DNA from 2 places in the Bacillus sp. AL-1R genome. Region 1 is predicted to be linked to the other one. Evidence: a T-box and tRNA genes for the amino acid it is inferred to sense, from the RefSeq annotation. Region 1 holds a T-box; the other holds one or more tRNA genes.
What was found. A T-box is a leader RNA that pairs with one kind of tRNA and senses whether it is charged. The one in region 1 lies ahead of ACSBO6_RS16245 (valine--tRNA ligase), so its partner is inferred to be a tRNA-Val.
Positions count from the first base shown of each region.

Region 2: it has a tRNA-Val gene. The T-box ahead of ACSBO6_RS16245 (valine--tRNA ligase) is inferred to sense a tRNA for this amino acid. The anticodon was not compared.

Region 1 is NZ_CP197469.1:3,375,882-3,388,499, forward strand. It holds gene ACSBO6_RS16240 (bifunctional folylpolyglutamate synthase/dihydrofolate synthase) at 1-488, opposite strand, end outside; gene ACSBO6_RS16245 (valine--tRNA ligase) at 594-3,236, opposite strand; T-box leader at 3,292-3,527, opposite strand; gene ACSBO6_RS16250 (sporulation protein) at 3,754-4,518, shown strand; gene ysxE (spore coat protein YsxE) at 4,620-5,651, opposite strand; gene spoVID (stage VI sporulation protein D) at 5,738-7,558, opposite strand; gene hemL (glutamate-1-semialdehyde 2,1-aminomutase) at 7,912-9,198, opposite strand; gene hemB (porphobilinogen synthase) at 9,205-10,191, opposite strand; gene ACSBO6_RS16275 (uroporphyrinogen-III synthase) at 10,223-10,987, opposite strand; gene hemC (hydroxymethylbilane synthase) at 10,980-11,912, opposite strand; gene ccsA (cytochrome c biogenesis protein CcsA) at 11,925-12,618, opposite strand, start outside.
Region 2 is NZ_CP197469.1:1,116,253-1,128,870, forward strand. It holds gene ACSBO6_RS05230 (DMT family transporter) at 1-657, shown strand, start outside; gene ACSBO6_RS05235 (potassium transporter TrkG) at 803-2,119, shown strand; gene ACSBO6_RS05240 (potassium channel family protein) at 2,134-2,790, shown strand; gene ACSBO6_RS05245 (DUF6944 family repetitive protein) at 2,890-4,095, shown strand; gene ACSBO6_RS05250 (hypothetical protein) at 4,307-4,501, shown strand; tRNA gene ACSBO6_RS05255 (tRNA-Val) at 4,635-4,707, shown strand; gene ACSBO6_RS05260 (proline dehydrogenase family protein) at 4,875-5,789, opposite strand; partial or broken gene ACSBO6_RS05265 (L-glutamate gamma-semialdehyde dehydrogenase) at 5,833-6,010, opposite strand; gene ACSBO6_RS05270 (sigma-54 interaction domain-containing protein) at 6,312-7,874, shown strand; gene ACSBO6_RS05275 (hydantoinase/oxoprolinase family protein) at 8,137-10,179, shown strand; gene ACSBO6_RS05280 (hydantoinase B/oxoprolinase family protein) at 10,182-11,939, shown strand; gene ACSBO6_RS05285 (cupin domain-containing protein) at 11,939-12,259, shown strand; gene ACSBO6_RS05290 (aspartate/glutamate racemase family protein) at 12,304-12,618, shown strand, end outside.

The DNA.
Region 1 (12,618 bases):
CTAATTAGAGGGATCATTACATTCGTGCAATCCTCTAATCCACCTAAACCTGCCTCTACTAAAAAGATGTCATGTTCTTTTATTTTACCGAAAAAGTAAAAAGCCATTGTTGTAATGATTTCAAATTCAGTTGGAGCACCACAAGGTAATTGTTCAACTTCTTCAACAATTGGAATCATACAGTTTACTAGTTCAATAAATTCTTGTTCACTAATCATTTCACCGCAAAACATGATTTGCTCACGATAATCTATTATATATGGTGATGTAAAAGTTCCTACAGTATAACCAGCTTCTAATAAAATACTTTGAAGAAAAGAAATTGTAGAGCCTTTACCGTTCGTACCCGCTACATGAATTGCTTTGACACTTTGCTGTGGATTTCCGAGTCTAACAAGCATTTCTTCCATTCTTTGTAAGCCAGGTACAATACCAAACTTTGTTCTGTTATACATCCATTTCAGTGCTTCATCATATGTATCAACCATCTTAACCCTACCTTTATAGTAAAAAACGACGAATCTTTAACTCAATTCGTCGTTTTTATCATACTTACTTTTATTACAGTCAATTAGAACGACTGCTTGAACTACTTATTTACTTAATTCTGCAATTCGAGCTCTTACAGATTCTTGTTTTTCAAGATAATCTTTTTCTTTACGACGCTCTTCTTCAATAACTGCTGCAGGAGCTTTCGCCACAAACCCTTGATTACTTAATTTCTTTTGAACTCGCTCAACTTCACTAGTCCATTTTTCTAATTCTTTCTCTAAACGTTTTTTCTCTTCTTCAAGATTAATTAAACCTTCTAGAGGAAGATAAAGCTCAGCACCACTAATTACTGCTGACATTGATTTTTCTGGTGCAGTTAAGTTAGTAGAAATTGTTAATTCATCTGGATTACAGAAGCGCTCGATATATGAACGGTTTGCTTCTAATGAAGCTGCGATCGTTTCATCCTTTGCAGAAATCATTAGTTGAACTTTTTTGCTCATTGGCGTATTAACTTCTGCACGAATATTACGAACTGAACGAATTAACTCAACTAACATTTTCATTGTTTCAGAAGCTTCTTTATTTGTTAATTCCTCTTTAACTGTTGGCCAAGCAGAAACAGTAATAGACTCCCCTTGATGAGGTAGAGATTGCCAAATTTCTTCCGTAACGAATGGCATAAACGGATGTAAAAGCTTCATCGTACTTTCTAATACGTGTGCAAGAACCGAACGAGTCATATTTTTTGCATCTTCGTTGTCACCATATAATGGAATCTTTGCCATTTCAATATACCAGTCACAAACATCGTCCCAAATGAAGTTATAAAGTACACGGCCTACTTCGCCAAATTCATAACGATCGATTAAAGCTGTTACACTTTCAATTGTTTCATTTAAGCGAGTTAAAATCCATTCATCAGCAACAGATTTTTCCTTCGTTAAATCAATATTTTCATATGTGAAACCTTCCATATTCATTAAAGCAAAACGAGAAGCATTCCAAATTTTGTTTACAAAGTTCCAAGTAGCTTCAACTTTCTCAATGCTGAAACGTAAATCTTGACCTGGTGAGCTACCTGTTGTTAAGAAGTAACGTAACGAATCTGCTCCATATTTCTCAACAACATCCATTGGGTCAACACCATTACCAAGTGATTTACTCATTTTACGGCCTTGCTCGTCACGTACTAAGCCATGAATTAAAACATCGTTAAATGGACGTTTACCAGTAAATTCAATTCCTTGGAAAATCATTCGAGATACCCAGAAGAAAATAATATCATAACCAGTTACTAATACATTTGTTGGGAAGTAAGCTTGGAAATCCTTACTTTCTTCATTTGGCCAACCTAAAGTTGAAAATGGCCATAATGCTGAACTGAACCAAGTATCTAAAACGTCATTATCTTGATTCCAATTTTCTATATCAGCTGGTGGCTCTTGATTTACATAAATCTCACCAGTTTCTTTATGGTACCAAGCTGGAATACGATGTCCCCACCATAATTGACGTGAAATACACCAGTCACGGATATTTTCCATCCAACGTAGATACGTTTTTTCAAAACGATCTGGTACAAATTTTACGCTATCGTCAGATTTTTGTAATGCAACTGCAGCATCAGCTAGTGGTTGCATTTTAACAAACCATTGAGTTGATAAATATGGCTCAACAACTGCTCCGCTACGTTCACTATGACCTACAGAATGCATATGTTCTTCGATTTCAACAAGAACACCCATCTCTTGTAAATCTTTAACGATTTGCTTACGGCATTCAAAGCGATCCATACCATTGTATTTTCCTGCTTTTTCATTCATCGTACCATCTTCATTCATTACAAGAATGCGAGGTAAGTCATGACGGTTTCCAACTTCAAAATCATTAGGATCATGGGCAGGAGTAATTTTTACAACCCCAGTACCAAATTCCATATCAACATATTCATCTGCAATAATTGGAATTTCACGATTAACGATCGGAAGAGTAACAGTTTTACCAACCATTGATTTATATCTTTCGTCTTCTGGGTGAACCGCAATTGCAGTATCTCCAAGCATTGTTTCAGGACGAGTAGTTGCAATTTGAATTTTTCCAGTTCCGTCTGTTAATGGATATTGCATATGGTAGAATGCACCTTGAACATCCTTATAAATAACTTCGATATCTGATAAGGCAGTTTTAGTTGCTGGATCCCAGTTGATGATATATTCACCACGATAGATCAATCCTTTGTTGTACAGCTTTACGAATACTTCTTTTACTGCATCAGATAGACCTTCATCTAATGTGAAGCGTTCGCGAGAGTAATCTAAACCTAAACCGATTTTTTCCCATTGAGAACGAATGTGAGAAGCATATTCTTCCTTCCATTCCCAAGCTTTTTCTAGGAATTTTTCACGTCCCAGATCATATCTTGATAAGCCTTCTTCTCTTAATTTCGCTTCAACCTTTGCTTGTGTAGCAATACCAGCGTGGTCCATACCTGGTAAATACAGTACGTCATAACCTTGCATTCGTTTAGTACGTGTTAAGATATCTTGTAATGTTGTATCCCAAGCATGACCTAAATGTAGTTTTCCAGTTACGTTTGGTGGAGGAATTACAATTGTATATTTTGGCTTTTCTGATTCCACTTGTGCTTCAAAGAATTTCCCATCTAACCAAAATTGGTAACGATCTTTTTCAACTAAATTCGGATCATATTTTGTTGGTAATGATTTTTTTGTTGTTTCCATTCGGATTCATCTCCTCTAATAATTATTTAAAAATAAAAAAACTCCACTCATCCTTGAAAAGGACGAATGGAGTTGAATTCGCGGTACCACCTTTTTTTGTCAGTAAAAACTTGTGTTTAACTGACACACTTAAAAAAGATAACGGATCATCCGGTAACTTCTAATCACGAAAAGCTTTCGAAGTCACTGCTCAAGGGCGACATTCCAACTCTATTTTCTAGAAACCTCCCACCAAATGGTTTCCTCTCTGAAGAACTAGTTCGTTGTACTCTTCCCTATCATTGCATTTCATTATGAATATATGTAATAGTCTACAAAATTTACTTAAGCTTAGTCAACATTATTTCTAATTTCTTTCTAGAATATTCAAGATGTGTCAATAAAGTACCACATTTTTTAATGCATAAAAAAAATACGAAAAATAATTGTAATGATTATTTAACATTTTGGTATACTAGTACTTATTTAATTATGCGATAATTATATAGTATGTAGATATAATTTTAGGGGGATATTCATGGGTTTATTTAAAAATACATTAGCTCGTGTTCTCGGAATCGGTGGAACGAGAATCGATACGAAGCTTGAAAAAAAAGAATATCAAGCTGGTGAACGAGTAAAAGGTGAGTTATATATAAAAGGTGGTCGAGTTAAACAAGAACTAGATTCCGTCTTTTTACATGTAATGACTGAATATCAAGTTGAATCAAATGATAAAATTATAAACAAAAATGGTACTTTACAAAAATTTATCGTATCAGTTGACCAAATAATTAATGCAAATGAAGAAGTTGTTATTCCTTTCTTTTTCACCTTATCTGAAAATACACCGGTATCACTTCATAAATCCCATATTTGGATTAAAACTCATTTAGAAATAGAAAAAGCCGTTGACCAATACGATGCTGATGGCGTTCAAGTAGTTCCTTCAATAGGATTAAAAACGGTAATCCAAGCACTTCAAGAAGAAGGATTTGTATTAAGAGATAGTGAAAACAAAAAGAAATATGGGAAAATTATTCAAGAATTTGAATTTTACCCAATGAACGGTGAATTCCGCGGAAAATTAGAGGAGGTTGAAGTTAACTATATAAGCTTTGACAAAACGGTCGACGTAATTCTTCAGCTAAATCAAAAACAAAAAGAAACTACAGGTAAGTTTGCTAAGTTCTTTAGTACGGATGAAAATAATGTTCGAATTTCTTTTTCAAAAGATCATATTAAAGACAAGGATTTTGTACGTAAAAGTATAGTAAACGCAATTAAACGACATGTAAAATAATTAAATTAAAAAACATCTATCCATGCTGCTTATATTAATGCGGTGATCCATTTTTTGGATAGATGTTTTTAATTTTTTTCTCTTAATTAAGCAATCTAAAATCATAAACCATCTATCGATTTCGCTGCTTCAATATCTTCTTGTATTTTAGAGACAAAATATTCAATATTAATCATATGCCAGTATGCATTTAATAAATCTCTCACATTGTCTTTTTCATTATTAACCCCTTTTCGCTTTAAATATTTAGAGATTTTGGAAGAAAACTGAGTTGGATATGCCATATAGCTTAAAAATAACATTCTTTCCTCTTCTCTTAATGAAAAATTCTTTTCATACATTTTAAGCCAATTATTACGATCAGGTTGCTGTATAGGGTATGTTTTAAAAGAATTCTTGTAATAGTTAGTTAAATCTTGAATTGGAGTAGTTTCTTGTGCATTTTCTAGATTGATAAAGACACCTTCACCTCTCTTATTTACAAGAAAGTGAGAAATAGATAAATTTCCATGATTCATGACAACTCTAGTATTTTCAGTTTCCTTCATTTTTTTAAACCATTCTTCTAACTGTCCCTTAGCAAATTGATGTGCACTTAATATTTTATGAAAATACGTACAATAACTTAGTTCATAAGGTGACATATACCAATTTCCTTCAGCAACTTCAATGAAGTTTTCCAATACTTCTTTATCTTTACTCCACCTTTTTGTTAAAGTATCATAATGGGTTTGTAATTGATCTTTATCTACCTTTTTCTCTTTTTGTGTACTGTTGTGCATTTTACCTAGTGAAGTAAACATTCGTTGAAAATGTAAATTCTCATCTGACTTTTCATCAACACTTTCAATCCACGGCATTAAATAGTAATGCTTCGTATTAAATTCAACAATATAATCTCCACTCTGGGTATGATAGATTGGTACAACATTTCGAAAACCTTTATCTTGCAGGGAACGAACATTTTCAATCAAATTATTTCTATAAACTCGATTCACATTAGCTTCTTTTAGTGCAAATACACCTTGATTCGTATAGATTTTAACGACCTTACCGACCTTTTCAAAATAATTTGGAACAATGTGATACTGTGCTAAAATGACGCTTATTTCATCTTTTGGTTTTCTATACAAGATGCGTCACTCTCACTTTCTAAATGCGTAAAAGCCTTGTATTAGTAGACAAGTGTGCTAACTAATACAAAGCTCTCACCATATTGTTATTGTTTTATAGCAGATACAGGAATATAAATGATTTGCCCTTCCGATAAAAATTCATCATTCAAGTTATTAACGCGATTTAACTGCTGTGTTTGTAGGTTGTATTTTTTAGCTACGGATTCAATTGTATCTCCAGTTTGAGCTAAATATAATTTTAGTTTAGTATAAGAATCTTCTCTTCCTTCACCAGTAAACAAACTTGAAAGTAGATTGTCACTTTTAACGCTTCTTGCTTCGCTTACTTCTTCTTTTACTTCTTCATTTACAACTGATTCAGCTTTTATTTCTACTTTTGGCAATTCAGGTGGTGCTTCTTGCTGCTCTACTTGAGCTTGATAATAATCCGCATAATAAGGTGGTGTTTGACGAACATCATTTGGATTCGCCACAGTATTCTCTTGATTTACTGCAGGGAATGGATTTTGATAGAATTGTTGCTGATTTTGATTATATGCAAATGGTGCTTGCTGATATTGTTGGTTAACATACGGTTGATAGTTTTGCTCTAAAGATCGATTATATAGTTCCTCATATTTTTCGATTTCTTTTTGTGCATTGCTTTCGTTAGTAGCATTTTGCAAAGTGCTAAAATCATTATCTAAGAAACTAGGTCTACTATTTAATGAATTGTTTAAATAACTGTGTACATTAAAATCATTATTCAAGAAACTAGGTCGCTCATTATACGTATTATTTACATTGTTAGATACCTGTGTATCATTCTCACTTTGACTAGATTCTGCTTGATTATTATTCATTAAAAAGCTCGGGGTTTTATCCACTGCTTGTGGCTCTAATGCCTCAGTTGAAATATTAAAGCCCCTAAATACTTCTTCATATTCTTCTACCTCATGAGCTTCTGACTGTTCTTCCAACTGTTCTGATTGCTCCGACTGGGCCATAATTTCAACATTAGAATGTTCTTCTTGTTGTTCCTCTTCAAAACTTTGTTCATTACTTTGTTCATTATTTTGATCAAAACTTTGATCATTACTTTGTTCATTATTTTGATCAAAACTTTGTTCATTACTTTCTTCTAACTCATAATAATGTTCAGCTTCATTTTCAACTGCTTCGACGCGATCTTCAACTACTTCTTCAGGCGAAAAGACCTCTAAGTAAGTAGGTTGCCCTGGATATGTGTCTTGTTCTTCTTGCTCATCTTCCTCCTCAAGGGATTGAATCCAATCACTACCGTAAAGATTATCTTGTTCACTTGTTTCTTGATTTGAAGTTGGTTGATGGAAGTACTGGAATTGTTCTTCTTCTTCCCTTTCTTCTTGATACTCATTTGCTTCATTACTTGAACGGTAATCATTTTCGTATGAGTAGTTATTATATTGCTCATACCCTCTTTGTTCTTGATAAGTTTCTACTGCCCTATTATGATCATGAAGACCAGAAATACATAAATCAGCAGCAATTTGAATACTGCCTTTTTCAGCCAGTTGATAATCAAATGTCTCAACAGAAACACATAGATTTTCAAGATCAGTAATTCTAGTTAGTGGAATTGAAATATCTACAGGGAACTGATGATTCAAATCACAACTTCCATCTTCAAGAACGATTACATTTTCGATCATTCTTGAAGGTGCTAATTCTCTTAATGAATAATAATCACCTTGATTCTCCAAATCAGGTGTGTAATTACCTTCTAAGGTTAAGACACCCTTCACTTGAACATATTCTTCAAATTGCTGTATAGTAATGTCTGGATTTAACGAGAGTGACCTTACCTCTTTAACTTCCTGTCCTTTTTGGAACCAGACAGTTTCTTTCAATGAAAAGCGAATGTTTGTTTGATTTTCTGAAGACACCTTAATGTCCTCCTCTCATCGTCCAATTTGGTCTATGACATTACATTTTTATGAAAGAAACGAAAAATTTATGAAGAAAAGATTGTTATTTTATATTTAGAAAGGATTAAAAATCGCAGAATGAAGAAAAAACAGAAATCAAGATTATGATTTAGTAAGCAATGTACGAATAGTATCACGAAAAAATTTCTTCGTATTTTACATGCAGGGTCCTTTTCAATATTGGGTGCAACTTTTTTCGATATCCAGATACAGCATGAAGCATCGATAATTCTCAACATCTTTTCTCTAAGCTTTACCAACACTATTTCGATAACAAAAAATGGCGCCCTAAAAAAGGACACCATTTTTATTTAAACTAATTGCGAAAATGCGTATTCAGCAGCTGCAATCGTTTTTTGAATATCTTCGTCTGTATGTGAAGTTGATAGGAATAAACCTTCGAATTGTGATGGTGGTAAGAAAACACCTTGTTCAGCCATTAGTTGATAGTATTTAGCAAACATTTCTAAATTAGAAGTTTTTGCTGTTTCGTAATTCTCAACTTTTTCATTAGTAAAGAAGAATCCAACCATTGATCCTGCACGATTAATACAATGTGGTATATTGTATTTCTCAGCTGCAGCTTTATAACCAGCTTCAAGCAGATCAGCTTTACGGTTAAATTCTACATAATCTTCTTTTGATAGCTGACTTAATGTTTCGTAACCAGCTGTCATCGCTAAAGGATTTCCTGAAAGAGTTCCAGCTTGATAAATCGGGCCACTTGGAGCAATTTGATTCATGATTTCAGCTTTACCACCGTATGCACCTACTGGTAAACCTCCACCGATTACTTTTCCTAAACAAGTGATATCAGGTGTTACACCAAAATGACCTTGTGCACAATTATACCCTACACGGAAGCCAGTCATAACTTCATCAAATATTAATAATGTACCGTATTGAGTCGTAATTTCTCTTAAACCTTCTAAGAAACCTTCAACTGGTGGAACAACCCCCATATTCCCTGCAACCGGCTCAACAATAACCGCTGCTAGGTCATCTCCAAATTGTTCAAACGCATATCTTATACTTTCTAAATCATTATAAGGGACAGTGATTGTATTAGATGCAACGCCTTCAGGTACACCAGGGCTATCTGGTAATCCAAGTGTAGCAACACCAGAACCTGCTTTAATTAATAAAGAATCCCCATGCCCATGGTAGCATCCTTCAAATTTTAAGATTTTGTTTCGACCAGTATAACCGCGTGCAAGACGAAGGGCACTCATAGTCGCTTCTGTTCCTGAGTTAACCATTCGAACAACTTCAATCGAAGGCACTCTTTCGATAACAAGTTTAGCTAATTCTGTTTCTTTTAATGTTGGTGCCCCAAAGCTAGTACCAGTTTCTGCTGTTCGTTTTAAACCTTCAACTACACGCTCATTTGAGTGACCTAAAATTAGAGGTCCCCATGAAAGTACATAATCGATATACTCATTTCCATCAATATCATATATTTTAGAGCCTTTTCCATGACTCATAAAAATTGGTGACATATTAACACTTTTAAATGCACGTACCGGACTATTTACTCCACCAGGAAGTACTTGTTTTGCCTCTTCAAAAGCTTCAATTGACTTGTTATATGATCTCATTTATTTTTACTTCCCTTCTGATAACCATCTGCAAGCATCTTTAGCATGATAAGTCATAATCATATCTGCACCAGCACGTTTCATACTGATTAATTTTTCCATTACAACTTTTTCTTCTTCAATCCAACCATTCAAAGCAGCAGCTTTAACCATTGCATATTCTCCACTTACATTATAAGCAACGATTGGTTGGTGATAGTTATTTCTAATATCACGAATGATATCTAAATATGATAGAGCTGGTTTAATAATTAGGAAATCTGCACCTTCAACTGTATCTGATTCTGCTTCACGGAACGCTTCTAAACGATTTGCTGGGTCCATTTGATAAGCTTTACGATCACCTTGTCCAGGAGCACTTTGAGCTGCCTCACGGAATGGTCCATAAAATGCTGAAGCATATTTTACGGCATATGACATGATTGGAATATTATCAAATCCAGCTTCATCTAAAGCATGACGAATTGTTGCTACAAATCCATCCATCATATTTGAAGGGGCAATAATATCTGCGCCAGCCTGTGCTTGACTTACTGCTGTTTTTGCTAATAGTATTAACGATTCATCATTATTAACATACCCATCTTCTAAAACTCCACAATGCCCATGATCTGTATACTCACATAAACATGTATCTGCAATCACTATCATTTCAGGATATTGTTCTTTCGTTTGTGAAATCGCGCGTTGAACGATTCCAGTTGCACAATAAGCTTCTGAACCTACTGAGTCTTTTACATCAGGAATACCAAAGAATATGACAGATTTTATACCTAATGATACAATCTCATCCATTTCTTTTTTTAATTCATCTAATGAAAATTGAAATACACCAGGCATTGAACTGATAGGATTTTTTACACCTTGTCCTTCAACTACAAAAAGAGGATAAATAAAATCTTCTTTATGTAAATGTGTCTCTCTAACCATAGAGCGTAATGCTTGTGTTCTTCTTAAACGACGGTGACGATCAAACGGAATAGAATAAGTCATTTTTTTCTCCTTCTTTTTAAAGACAATCTGATTAACCAAGATCATCTACTAATTTTTTTATTAAAGCCTCAGTTGTAAATTTACTAGGAACAATAATATTATTCAAACCTTTTTCTCTAGCTTTTTGTGCGGTTACTTCCCCGATACAAGCAATTTGAATGTTTTTTAAATCTCCCATACTAATTGCATTTTCTATCAAATAACAAAACTGTTCTACACTGAATGGATTCAAAAATGTAATCACATCTAGCTTATTATTTACTAATAGGTTCAACAGTTCATTTTTTATACTTTGATTTGCAATGGTCTCGTAAACAGTTAATAAATGAACAATATGACCATTTGCTCCTAGTATTTTTGGTACGTTATCACTCGCTAAAGAGCCACGTATAAATAAAAATTTTGTTCCTTTTTCTACTATGTAACTTAACTCAGAAGCAAATGTTTTACCAGTAAATTGACTTGGAAGGAACGCTACTTCAAATCCTTCTTCAATTAATCGATTCTTTGTTTTTTCGCCGACAGCAGCAATTTTTTTTTGAAGAATTTTTTCTTTAAGCTGCTTTGTAATACATTGCACAAAGTAATTGACTGAATTTACACTTGTGAATAAAATCCATTCTGAATCAAGAACTAATTTTTCCAATTCATTAATTGAAATATCACTTTTAACTATTTTTTGAAGTGGAAGATTAATAGGACATCCACCAAACTGATGAATTAATTGATTAAATTCATCAGCTTGGTGCGCTGCCCTTGTCACTAATATTTTCATTCCATTTAAGGAATTATTCATCCGCTGCCTCTTTTACAGAATCTATAATATCCTTTGCTCCACGTTCAATTAATAGATTTGCAACTTTTTCACCAATTTCAGTTGGATTAGTACCTTTTACTGTTTCTTTTAAAATGATTGTTCCATCCGGTTTAGCTACTAATGCAGTTAACGAGATTTCATCTTTCTCATCGATCGTTGCATATCCAGCAATAGGAACTTGGCAACCACCTTCCATTTTATGAAGAAATACACGTTCAGCTTCTACAGTTGTATATGTTAATTCATCATTAAGTCTATTTAGTAATTCACGGATTTCTGTATCATTTTCACGACACTCGATAGCAAGTGAACCTTGACCTACTGCTGGTACACAGATTGTTTCGTCAATGTATTCAGTTATACTTTCCTCTGCCCAACCCATTCTTTTTAATCCAGCTGCAGCAAGTATAATCGCATCGTACTCATTATCCTTTAACTTTTGAATACGTGTATCAATATTTCCACGAATCCATTTAATTTGTAGATCTGGTCGAACTGCTTTTATTTGAGCACTTCTCCTTAAACTACTTGTCCCAACAATTGATCCTTCTTCAAGTTCCATTAATCCTTTGCCACTATTTGAAAGTAGAGCATCTCTAGGATCAACACGTTTTGGAGTACAACCAATCATTAAACCTTCTGGTAAAATAGCCGGCATATCCTTCATACTATGTACAGCTAAATCAATTTCACTCGTAAGCATTGCGTGTTCAATTTCTTTAACGAATAAACCTTTTCCTCCAACTTTTGACAAGGTTACATCAAGTATCACATCACCTTTTGTAACGATTTCCTTTAATTCAAATTCATAATCAGGTGCTACTTCTTTTAGTTTCTCTACAAACCATTTCGTTTGTGTTAATGCTAGTTTACTTCTTCTTGTACCAACTATTATTTTACGCATTGCTACATCTCCTTACGTACTCCATAAATGAAACTTTGAATATAGATTTGAAACAACATAATTTCCGAACAAAACTAAGAAGCAACAGATGTTAAATATGCAAAGAGATTTGCCATAAAAACGGTTGCTTACCTTTAAATACATAAATGTACTATACATGATTAAAACAAAAAATGAGCCTATCACTTTCATATCATACCAAACAAAGGTATGTACTCGAATACTTGCCCAAATCACACCTAAAATAAGGGAAGTTAGCATTAGTGGAACCCCGAATAAATTAAATGTAATAAACATTTTTTCCAGCTTGCCTAAACTCCCCAATTTCTTTAAATGTGTAGACCATTTCTTCTTTTTTAATAAAACATATTGAAAAATGTACATAACCGAAAAAATAAAGGACAGTGTAAAAGCGCCGTATGCTAAGAAAGCAAGTCCAATATGGATATACAATAACTCCGATTTTAACTGGTCAACTAATGTTGCAGTCTTACCCGCTTTCGGAATTAAAATTGATAATGAAAAAACTAAAAATGAAACAACATTTGTAAAGAAAACTAAGTACTCTAGCTTTACTACCCAATTAATAACCATTGATAACGATATGATAATCCATACATAAATATATAGCCCTTCCCTGGAAGTAATAAAGGAATATAAGCTATAATGGCTAACGGTGTAAATCATTAAAACAGAAGAAAACACC
Region 2 (12,618 bases), 2.2 Mb from region 1:
GGTTCATTAGTTTTCACTTCAGTGGCGAGCTCAACGATTATACTAGCTCTCCAGCCATTAGTTGCAATGATTCTTGGATTCTTTGTCTTTAAAGAACGTACGTCTATGCAATCTAAAATATGTATGATTATTGCTATTATTGGTGTATGTCTAATAGGATTCGGTGATATCGGCTTAAGTATGTCAGCGTTTAAAGGTGATATTCTTTCATTTTTAAGTGTAATTGCTGCAGTACTCTATTTAATGGTTGGACAAACAACCGTAAAAAATACATCTCATTGGGTGTATAGTTTTTGGGTATTCGCATTTTCGGCTGCATTTTTAACAATCTATAATCTCGTAACGATGGATAATTTCTTTCATTACCAATCAAAAGATTGGATCATTTTTATCGCATCTGCCATTATTCCTTCATTAGCACATATCATAAATAACTATTTATTAAATTATGTAAATGCTACAACGATCTCAATGAGTATACTCGGTGAACCAGTCGGTGCATCTATTTTAGCATTTTTCCTTCTTAACGAAATGTTAACCTCGTTTCAGTTAATTGGGGGTACAATCGTTATTGTGAGTGTATTCTTGTACTTATATCAACAACAAAAAGAAGTAACATCAATACAAGTCAAAAAAGATAATTCTTCATCAGCTTAAATAATTTCAATAAGGCTTTCAAAACTTTCATTTCGTTTGAAAGTTTTTTTGTTTTTTAACTAAAAATAGGTAGAATAGATAATAGCGATTTGAAAAATATTCCATATATTTTTATTAAGCAATTAAAGGAGAAAAAGAGCTACATATGAAAAAAAAGAAGAAAAAAGCCAAAAATCCTCTCCATTACATATTTATTTCTTATATAATCATTATATTTTTATTTTCATTCTTATACTATCTTCCTTTTACGCGAATTTCGCCTATCAATTATATCGATAGTTTATTTGTTTCAACGAGTGCTATTAGTGTAACTGGATTAACAACAGTTAACTTAGTTGAGACGTTTAATGTTTGGGGGAAGATACTATTAATGATCCAAATGGAAATTGGTGCAATTGGAATTGTTGTATTTATTAGTTATGGTTTTATGATACTTGGTATTCGGATGACGATTTCAAATTTACTAGTTGTATCAAAGGACCAAAACCAAAGCAGCATTAAGTCAATTAGAAGATTAAGTTTGTCAGTTTTATATACAACTTTATTTTTTCAATTTCTAGGCGGTCTCTTTTTTTATAGTCAATTTAGAGGGAAATATGATACTGCATTAGAAACTTTATTAGTTACTGCTTTCCATTCAATTGCAAGTTTTACAAATACAGGTTTTGATTTATTTGGAAATAGTTTAATTTCATTCCAAAAAAATAATTTAGTGTTAATTGTAACGGCAGTATTAATTTTTATAGGTGGACTAGGATATCCAACGATTATGGAGTATATCTATAAATACAATAAGAAAAAATCCTTATTTACAAGGATCAATATGCGTTTGCATTTTTCATTTATGGTTCTTGGAACAATTGTATTTTGGCTTTTAGAAAAAGGACATGCGTTTAAACAATTAAATTTCTTTGATCAACTTACTAATTCATTATTTTTATCAGTAACTAGTCGAAATGGAGGATATGCACCTCTTGATATTGGTGAACTAACATTGCCAGCAATCTTAATCATTTTAGTATTAATGTATATTGGTGGAGCTTCATCGAGTGCAGCAGGAGGGATTCGTTTAACGACAGTTTCGGTATTAGCAGCAAAAATGTTTTCAGTTATTAAGTCACAAGAGGATACAATTATTTTTAGAACAAGTGTAAAGAAGGAAGTTGTTGACCGTGCATTTGTTATAGCGATGAGCTTTATTATATTAATCACTGTAGCAACGATAACAATATCAATTTTTGAACCATTTCAGTTAGATTTTATTTTACTAGAGGTCATTTCGGCAATTACAAATACCGGATTATCATTAGGGATTACAGCAAATATTCATACTATGTCAAAAATAATATTAATTTTATTAATGTTTATTGGTAGAATTGGGATTTTCACGCTAATTTATTTTGTATTAAGAGTTGAGAATCAAAAATTAAAATATGTTGAAAAAGACTTAGCTATTGGGTAAGGAGGAGTGTATGTATGCCAAAGCAATATTTAGTAATAGGTGCTGGACGTTTTGGGCGAGGCATTGTAAAAGAATTTGATCGGTTAGGTCATGAAGTAGTTGTATGTGATATAGATAAAAAAACGTTAGATCAATTAGAAGAATACACAGAATATGCAGTTATTGGTGATTTGCGTGATGAGTCTATTTTAGAGGATTTACATGTCAGTCAATTTGATGCAGTATTTGTAGCAATTGGAACGGATTCATTAGCATCTATCTTAATTACGAGAAGATTGAAAGAGAGAAATGTAAAAAGGATTATATGTAAAGCAAATAATCGTGAAGTTGGTGGCATTTTAGAAAGTATTGGAGCGGATTTAGTAATTTATCCAGAAGAAGAAGCTGGACATAAAGCAGCACGTATGGAAGCGATGAGTGGAATCATCGAATACATCGAAATTACCAAAAATATTGCGGGAGTTGAAACAGTCATCCCTGAGAAATTAGTTGGCAAAACACTAAGAGAAATGAGTTTTTCAATGAAATATGGCATAACTGTTGTCTTAATCATCCGCGACGGTGAGCCAATGGTATCACAAATTGGAGATGTAGTTTTTCAAAGTGGTGATTTAATTTTTATTGTAGGCGAAAAATCAAAAATTGAATGGTTTAAGAAGAAAGTGGGATAAATTTATTAGGGCTCAATTACATTTCCCTAAATGGAACGTTTAAACATCATAGATGAATATACTAATCTTAAATGACATATCAAGGATTGGTGTTTTATTATGAGCCAAGTTATGGAGGTAATTGGGGCCTGGGTGAATGCCATTGGAACAATCAGCTCAGCAATTAGTAGTACACCCATGAGAGGATTAAAAGGAGAAAACCGAAAAAGATGGGAGGATATCAGTTTTCATCTAGATTTTGGTGGGAATTCCTTTCAAGCAATCGGTAACATAATAGAAGCATTTTTAGGCGAACCAAGTATATTAGAAGATTCAGGGGAAATTATCCAAGCATCAGGTAATGTCACAGTATTATTTAGTTTATTAGCTGCAGAAGCGGAGGAAGGAAAAGAAGAAGAAGAAAAAAATGTCGATCGAGCAATAAAACTAAATATGATAGGGAATGCCCAACAAGCATTTGGGGGATTAATTGCAGCCTTAGAAGAAGTAAGCCAAGAAGAATTTGATGTATCTGGATTTATGGGGAATCTCTTACAATCGATTGGAAACACTTTACAAGTATTAGGAGGGGTCGTAGAGCTAGAAATAGAAGATTTAAAAGACTATTTAAAAGAAACCACTGGGCAAGTAGGAGAACCTAGCGATTTATCAGATGGGGTCATATTTGACGTACTTCAAGAATATCATGGCAGTGCACCAGAATCAGATGCTAGTGAACTTTCGGACGGAATTATTTTTGATGAATTGCAAGAATCTCTAGGTAGATTGCCAGAAGATGATACCGTTAAACTTACAAATGAGATGGAAGAGGAAAATGAAAAAATATATGATCGATCAAGTGAATCGTCTAATGAAGAAATAGAATATCTTTTTGGTAGAATACCAGATTACGAACCTGAAGAACCAGATGAAATAATTCCAAGACAACAGGATGAATCAATTTCTAGCGAACAAAGCGTGCCAAGTGAACTATCAGATGGAATCATTTTTAATGTACTCCAACAAGTTGCAGAAGAAACCGAAACAAACCCATTAATTAAAGAATACGAAGAATTAGCATTGCTATTAAAATATAGCGGAAGTTGGATTCAAGCTGGCGGTTCAATCATATCCGTCTACTCTGAACAAAAAGAGTTATTAGAGGTGAATGCAAAACTAAAGGAACAGGAGAAAAAAGAACTAGAAGAGAACGAGAATTCCAAAAGAAGAAATAAAAAGAGAAAAAATTCTGAGGAAAATAGGGTCGAATTAAATCAAAAGAAAAGCAAAACCTCGGAATATACAGAGAGAAAGAAAAAGAGCTAACAAAAATAAGCTATAGTGTGGATGTTAGTTCTAAATACATAAAAGAATGACCAAGGAACTTAAAATAATCTTGTGAAAATAATAATAGTACTGATATTCTAAATTTTTGTTTACATAATAGGCAATCAGGAAAATATTAATAATAAAGAGAGTACATCTTCACCATTTATGGTTAAGGAATATTAATATTTAACTATTGGAGCGATCGCCTATGAAAAGTAGAATAATTAAAATCGTTAAAAACTATAAAGTTCAGACATTTGTATTTAGTGTGGGTGTGTTACTATTGTTCTTAACAATTGTAGTTGGAAGTATTCTATTAAGCAATATACCAAGAGACAAAGATATGAGATGGAAAGATCTAATGCATACAATAAACGAAATAGAAGCAAAATCAGATAGATGAGTATTTTTTCAAAATGAAATCTATATTCTAGTGGATTAAATTCGAAATTTTTTGTTAAATATTGGTTGAAGAGTAGGAGACAAAACAGTATAATAGACTTAATAAGAGAGAAGTATTTCTCCTTAAATATTACGATTCCATAGCTCAGCTGGGAGAGCACTACCTTGACAGGGTAGGGGTCGCTGGTTCAAGTCCAGTTGGGATCATACGATTAAGGAAGCTCAAACCTAAGTGTATCAAGGGTTTGAGCTTTTTTATTTTCTGCTAGTTTGATTTTTTTATGTTAATTATTCATTACGATTCTTTTTGTATCAGTGAGAATTTTTCAACAATTGAAAGGATGATTTAAAGCACCATCCTTCTTAATAAAATATTATTTTGAAAAGAAACCTTTTAAAGCAAAGGAAACATTTTGTGGCCTTTCTGCAAGGCGACGCATGAAGTAACCAAACCAGTCATCGCCGTAAGGTACATATACTCGTACTTTGTAACCTTCATTAACTAAGCTAAGCTGAAGTTCATTACGGAATCCATAAAGCATTTGAAATTCAAATTGACTCTTTGGAATGTTTTCTTGTTTAATAAATTCCTTTACTTTATTAATGATTACATGATCATGACTGGCGATGGCGGTGTAGGTTCCGCTTAGTAAATGTAATTTGATAATATTTAAGTAATTTTTATCTATTTCTGATATATCTTGAATAGCTACATGAGCAGGTTCTTTGTAAGCCCCTTTTACAAGGCGAAGTGGAATCCCACTCAGTTCTTTGACATCTTGTTCTGAACGGAAAAGGTATGCTTGGATAACAGTGCCAACATTTTCATATTCCTTTCGCAATTCTTTTAATAGATCAAGTGTAACTTGATTGCGTGATGAGTCCTCCATATCAATACGAACAAAAATATCATATTGTTTTGCTATTGATACAATTCTTTTCATATTTTCCAAGCAAAAGTCAAAATCAATATCAAGCCCTAGTTGTGTTAATTTTAAAGAAAGATTACAGTTTACATTTGACTTCTTAATCGCATTTAGTGTTTGAATACAATAGTCGGTAGCAACCTTCGCTTCATCTTTACTTGATACAAATTCACCAAGATGGTCTAATGTACAGTAAAGTCCTTTTAGATTTAATTCTTTAACTTTAGCTATAGCAGTATCTATGGTTTCTCCTGCAACAACCTGTCCCGCTCCAAATTTTAGTCCCCATCTACGTGCGGCCTTATTCAGTTTTTTACTTTGTGAAATTCGAAGAAAGAATTTTTTTGAAATCACTTCGATCACTTGTAACACCCCTATCCCTTTTATTTTATGAGAAGCTATCTAATTAAAATAATTCAGATGTTGTCTTTGCCTGCATATGTAGAGCTAAGTAATCAGGACATCAACCTTAGAATCTGTACCTGACATATTATTAAATCTACCAAACGGTAGATAACCAACTATTTCCCCAGTAAGACTCTATTAATATATAAGTTTCCTACGTGGAGTTCTTTTCTTGCTCTTCAATATAATCGTTTGTTAGATATAAGTGACAATTTGATAATTAACAAAGTCTAAAGCATGTTTAGATGCGTTTTTATTTTCCCCTTTTGAAAATTAGTAAAAGGTACATGTTTATAAGATAACAATTAATTTCCTCCTTATTATTTGATACTAATAAATAAGCAAGTATTGTGCCAGAAAGAAAATTCGGAAAAATCAATGATTTACTAAAATTTTGTGTAAATTGCATTTACAAAAGTGTAAACTTACTGTAAATGTTAAACACTTTTGTAAACCAAATAAATAGTAAAGGAGATTAATATGCTAAATGATCGGATTTCTTTACTTTCCCTTTCCCAAGAGATTAATAGGGGAACTAAACTTGAGAACATGAAGACATATACCGTAGATAGCATGCTTTCGGATGTAACTGATCTAAAACCTCAACAGGATATTCTCTTAGTGGACGAAATTGGAAATCCAAAAGGGGTTATTCCTTTTAATATCTTGATGGATGCTATTTTTCAAGAATGGAAAAGTTATGCGAAAATTTTTCCAACTCTATTACATGCTGTGGATGATGCTATTACTATAGTTGATCGCAATGGAAAAGTGATTTCTTGGAACCCCAAGGCTGAAGAATTGTACAATACTTCATCTGAAAATATCATCGGTTCTCAAATCACAGATTACTTTCAACAGGAATCAGTGATCTTAATGTCTACCTTAAGTGATGGTAAAGGTGTGATTCGGAAGTACAATCAACCTAAGCAGGGGGTCCATGTTCTTATAAACACATTGCCGGTGCTAATAGACGGAAAAGTCATGGGAGGAATCTCCGTTGAACGAGATATTACTGAAATCGTAAAACTTAATGACGAACTAACTACCACTTCTGCTTATATTCAGGATTTAGAAAGTAAAATGTCTCTGCCACATAATGATGATCCTTTTCATAAAATTAAAGGGAGAAGTCAAGCGTTAAATTCTTCTATTCAATTAGCAAAAAAAGTTTCAAAAACTGATGCAACCGTTATGATTACTGGAGAAAGTGGAGTTGGAAAAGAATTATTTGCGCAAGCAATTCATAAGGCGAGCGACAGAGCGAATGGTCCATTTGTCGGTCTTAACTGTGGAGCTATTCCAGTATCCTTGTTTGAAAGTGAATTATTTGGCTATGAAAAAGGAGCATTTACAGGGGCAATTAAAGAAGGTAAAAATGGGAAAATTAGTGCAGCAAAAAACGGTACGCTTTTTTTAGATGAAATAGGTGAACTTCCACTTGAACTCCAGGTAAAGCTACTTCGTGTATTGCAGGAAAAACAATACTATCGTGTTGGGAGTAGCACTCCTATTCCGATTAACGTTAGAATTATATCGGCAACAAACCGTGATTTAGTGCAAATGATAGAAGCAGGGTTATTTCGTGAAGACCTTTACTACCGTTTAAATGTTGTCTCGATTCCAATTCCACCTTTACGAAATAGAATGGAAGATTTGCCCGAGCTTGTTCATATGTTTTTAAAAGAATTTTCTATTCAATATAAAAAGCCAATTCCTGAGTTGGATCCAGAAGTTCTGGTAACCTTCATGCACTCCCCTTGGAATGGAAATATCCGTCAGCTAAAAAACACAGTGGAAAGGATGACGATTTTAGCAGATGATAATTTTATTAGCATCGATCAGGTACCAAATGAATTATTAAATCGTAGGCAACATCCTTATAGCTATTTTGTTAAAGAAATGGAGGAAGCTATCATAGATGAGAAGTTGAAAATCGTTGATGCACTACAAAAAACTTACAAAAATAAATCAGCTGCTGCAAAATTACTAGGTATTTCACGTGTTACACTGTATAACAAAATGAAAAAGTATGGGATATAAAACTTAACTGGATGCCTTTTAGGCATTTTTTTTATTCATAGAAAAATATTTAAGTTAGAATAAAATAAATATTCGAAAAATATTGAAATTAAATAAAAATATGATAATATTAAAAATAATTACAGTATAAGTATAAAAATATATGATAATTTCAATATATTGTAATTATTCACACTTAGTTAACCTAAAAAACTTGAATTTTTGATAATTTTATCTAAAATCTATTAAACTTTTATTTTAAAAGGAGAGGTGGAATTAAATCATGCGTGTAGCAACGGATATTGGTGGCACATTTACTGATCTAGTTTATGTTGATGGTGAAGGTAATTTTGGAATAGCAAAGAGTTCTACGACACCCCCGAAATTTGAGGAAGGTGTTATTAATGTAATTGAAAAAAGCGAGATTGATCAAAAATCTATAAATACGTTTATACATGGAACAACGGTTATTATCAATGCTTTAACGGAAAGAAAAGGCGTGAAAACAGGGTTAATCACAACAAAAGGATTTCGTGATGTTTTAGAAATAGCTAGAGGAAATCGTCCTGATCTTTTTAATGCACAGTACGAAAAACCAGAACCATTTGTCGATCGGTATTTACGCCATGAAGTCGAAGAAAGATTGAACTATAAAGGAGAGGTTTTAATTCCTTTAAACAAATTACAATTGAAAAGTATTATTGAATCATTCAGAAATGAAAATGTAGAAGCGATTGCGGTGTCATATTTACACTCTTATGCAAATCCGTTACACGAAGTTGAAACGGTAAAAATGATTAACGAGATATGGCCAGAAGTAGAAGTTACGGCATCCCATGAGGTAACAAAAGAATGGAGAGAATATGAAAGAACAAATACGACGATCTTAAATGCGTATGTTCAGCCTATTGCTTCAACTTACATTGACAACCTCAATACGAAACTACATGCAAATGAAACAACTAGTCAAAATTATATTATGCAATCAAATGGGGGGACTACCACATTTGAGCAAGCGAAAAGAATCCCAATTAATATGGTAGAATCAGGACCGGTTGCAGGTATATACGGGGCTGCTGTACTTGGTGAATTAATCGGAGAAAAGAATATAATCGCTTTTGATATTGGTGGCACTACAGCCAAGTGTTCACTTATTGAAGACGGAGAAGTAAAAGTTTCAACGGATTATAGTATTGAAAAAAGTATGAGAAGTTCGGGGTATCCAATTAAAGTACCTGTAGTAGATATTGTTGAAATAGGAAATGGCGGAGGATCCATTGCTTGGATTGATGATGCTGGCTCTTTAAAAGTTGGCCCTCAATCTGCAGGTGCATTACCTGGTCCAGTGGCATATGGATTAGGAGGTACTGAACCAACAACAACTGACGCAAATTTAGTTACTGGAAGATTATCTCCCGAAAATTTCGATTATAACGTAGATTTAACTCATGTTAGGAAAACAGTACAAGAAAAGATTGCCACACACTTTAATGTAACAACTGAAGAAGCTGCGCTTGGGATTATTAGAATTGCAAATTCTAATATGTTAAATGCTTTAAAGTTAATTTCTATTAGAAAAGGTCATAACCCGCGTGATTTTTCATTAGTCGCATTTGGCGGTGGTGGGTCCATGCATGCAACTGCCTTAGCAAAAGACCTTGGTGTTAAGAAAGTAATTGTACCCTTAGCTTCACCAGTTTTCTCTGCTTGGGGAATGTTGATGACGGATCTTAGACATGATTTCATTAAAACTTATATTAAACGCATAAATGAAATTGATTTTATTGATATAAACAACCAATGGAGTTCGATTGAAACGGAAGCAACTAAACAATATGCAAGTGAAGGCATAGATCAAAAAGATACATCATTTGTCCGTTATGTAGATATGCGTTATTTAGGTCAAGAGCATACTGTAAAGGTTCCCGTACCAACTGGTACATGGAATGATCAACTTGCAAGTGAAATTATCGAAAAATTCCATGAATTACACGAGAAAAATTATACTTTTAAATTATTAGATGCGAGCACAGAAATTGTTAACCTACATGTTATCGCTTTCGGAAAAGTACAAAAGCCTACTTTGAAAAAAGTAGAAAAATCAGGAGAATTGGAAGAGGCATTAATCGAGGAAAGAAATGTCTACTTTGAAGAAAAAGGCTGGATTAGCTCTAAAGTGTATTCACGTAACGAGCTTCCAACCAATAAAATTGTACAAGGTCCGGCAATCATAGAAGAAAAGGCTGCTGTTACCGTTCTTTATGAAGGACAATCACTTTATGTTGATGTATACGGAAATCTTATTATTGATACGGGGGTTGAATGATTATGGTGACAAACACAGCTTCTAAAATTAATCCATTTACGCTTGAAATTGTGAAGGATTCTTTACTTGCTATAGGGGATGAGATGTTTTATGCGCTTGCTAGAACATCTATGAGTCCAATTGTATATGAGGTTCTTGATTATGCCAGTGGGTTAACGGATGCAAAGGGACAGCTGTTGACTCAAGGGAATGGGGTTACAGGATTCATTGGCATGTTAAGTTTTATGGTGAAGCATACCATTGAAAAATATGGGGAAAAGGGTGATTTAAAACCAGGGGACATCATTATCATTAATGATCCATACGGAGGTGGCGGATCTCATTTATCCGATGTTGGATTGGTGATGCCTATATTTTATAAAGACCAATTGATTGCCTTTTCTGCCAATAAAGCACATTGGACAGAAGTTGGCGGAAAAGATCCAGGCTCATTTACAAATGATGCAACAGAAATTTTCCAAGAAGGCTTACAATTTCCTTGTGTGAAACTTTTTGATGAAGGGAAATTAAATCAAGCTCTAGTCGATATCATTGAATCGAATGTTCGTTTCCCAGATCTCTCATTGGGAGATATGTGGGCACAAGTTGCAGCTTTAAAAACAGGTGACAAGCGTTTAAGAGAAATTTGCGAGAAATATGGAAAAGATGTCATTTTGTCTTCAATTGATTATTTACTTGATCATGGTGAACAGCTATCTAGAAAGGAATTGGCAAAATTACCAAAGGGTACCTTTGAAGCAGAAGACTATATTGACACCGATGGAATTGGAAATGGACCTTTCAAAATTAAAGTAAAAGTAACAATTACAGATGATGAATTCATTTGTGATTTTAGAGGAAGTCATCCACAAGTTCCGGGTACAGTAAACTGCTCATTTACAGGTCTTGCTTCAGCGGTTCGTGCTATTTTCCTTGGTATCACCAACCCATCTCAAGATGTAAATGATGGTGTGTTTCGACCTTTAAAAATTATAGTTGATCCAAAGTCAATTATGTCAGCAGAAAGACCTGCTCCTGTATCGAATTATTTTGAAACGTTATTAGGTAGTTTAGATTTAATTTGGAAAGCTCTTGCACCGCATCTACCAAATAGATTACCAGCAGGACATTACCTTTCAGTATGTGCGGTCACATTAACAGGCCTACATCCTGATACATCAGAGCCTTTTCTTATTGTTGAGCCTTCACTAGGAGGATGGGGAGGTGCAATGGGTCACGATGGTGTAAGAGGACAATTTTGTATGGCAAATGGTGAAACTTACAATATCCCTGTTGAGGTTGCAGAGACAAGATATGGAATTCTAGTTGATGAGTACAACTTAAGAACCGATGGAGCAGGTGCTGGTGAATTTATTGGTGGATCAGGAGTAATTAGATCGTATAAAGCATTAACAGATGGGCAAGCAGCAACAGTCACTTTTGGACGAAATAAATTTAAACCTTGGGGTATTAATGGTGGACTTGAAGGATCTTCTAATGAATTCTATGTTGAAAAAGCAAATGGGGAAGTAGACGGCCCTTATGGATTCTATGCCAGATATCAATTAAATAAAGGTGATGTAGTTAAGTTAATGACAGGTACAGGTGGAGGTTATGGTAATCCACTTGATCGTTCACCAGAAAAAGTGGTCTATGACGTAAAGAATGGCTATTATACCATTGCACAAGCAGAAGATATTTTTGGAGTTTTAATAAATGAAGAAACACTAACTGTAGTAGGAATAACAGCTAAAAGAATAGAAAGGGAGGAGCTACGTTAATGGAACTATTAACTATTGAAGAAATCGATGTTGACTGTAACGGGTTAAAAACAGTTTTTGAAGAAAACAGAAAAGCAGAAAAAGTAACAATGGGAACAGTGGTAATTCCACCTAAAAAGCGTGTACCACTAAAAGGTTTATCTAATCATATGGAACATGAGTATTCATTTATTATTAGAGGTTCAGTATTAGTAGAGAGCGGCGGTAAAGCACATCGAGTAACAGCTGGTCAGGCAACTTATATTCCTTCTGGAGAAGAACATTGGGCTGTTAATGATAGTCCTGATGAATGTGAAATTATTTATGTTTTAGTAAAATGACCTATTAATTACTGAGTAAAAAATATTTATAAGGGTGATTAAAAGTGCCAATTACAAAACGTATCTTATGGATAAATCCGATTGCTACAAAAATTTATGATCAACTATTTAAAGATGAACTTGAAAATATAAAAGATAAAAACACCATTGTGGATGTCATATCTTTTGAGGCTCCAAATGGTCCTACGCATTTAGAATATAATTGTTATGAAGCGATGATGATACCCAATATTGTTAATGCAGTAAGGAAAGCAGAACTAGATGGTTACGATGCTGCAGTAATAGGCTGTTTCTACGACCCAGCTCTAAGGGCAGCTCGTGAAGTAGCAAAAAAAATGGTAGTAACTGCTCCAGCAGAA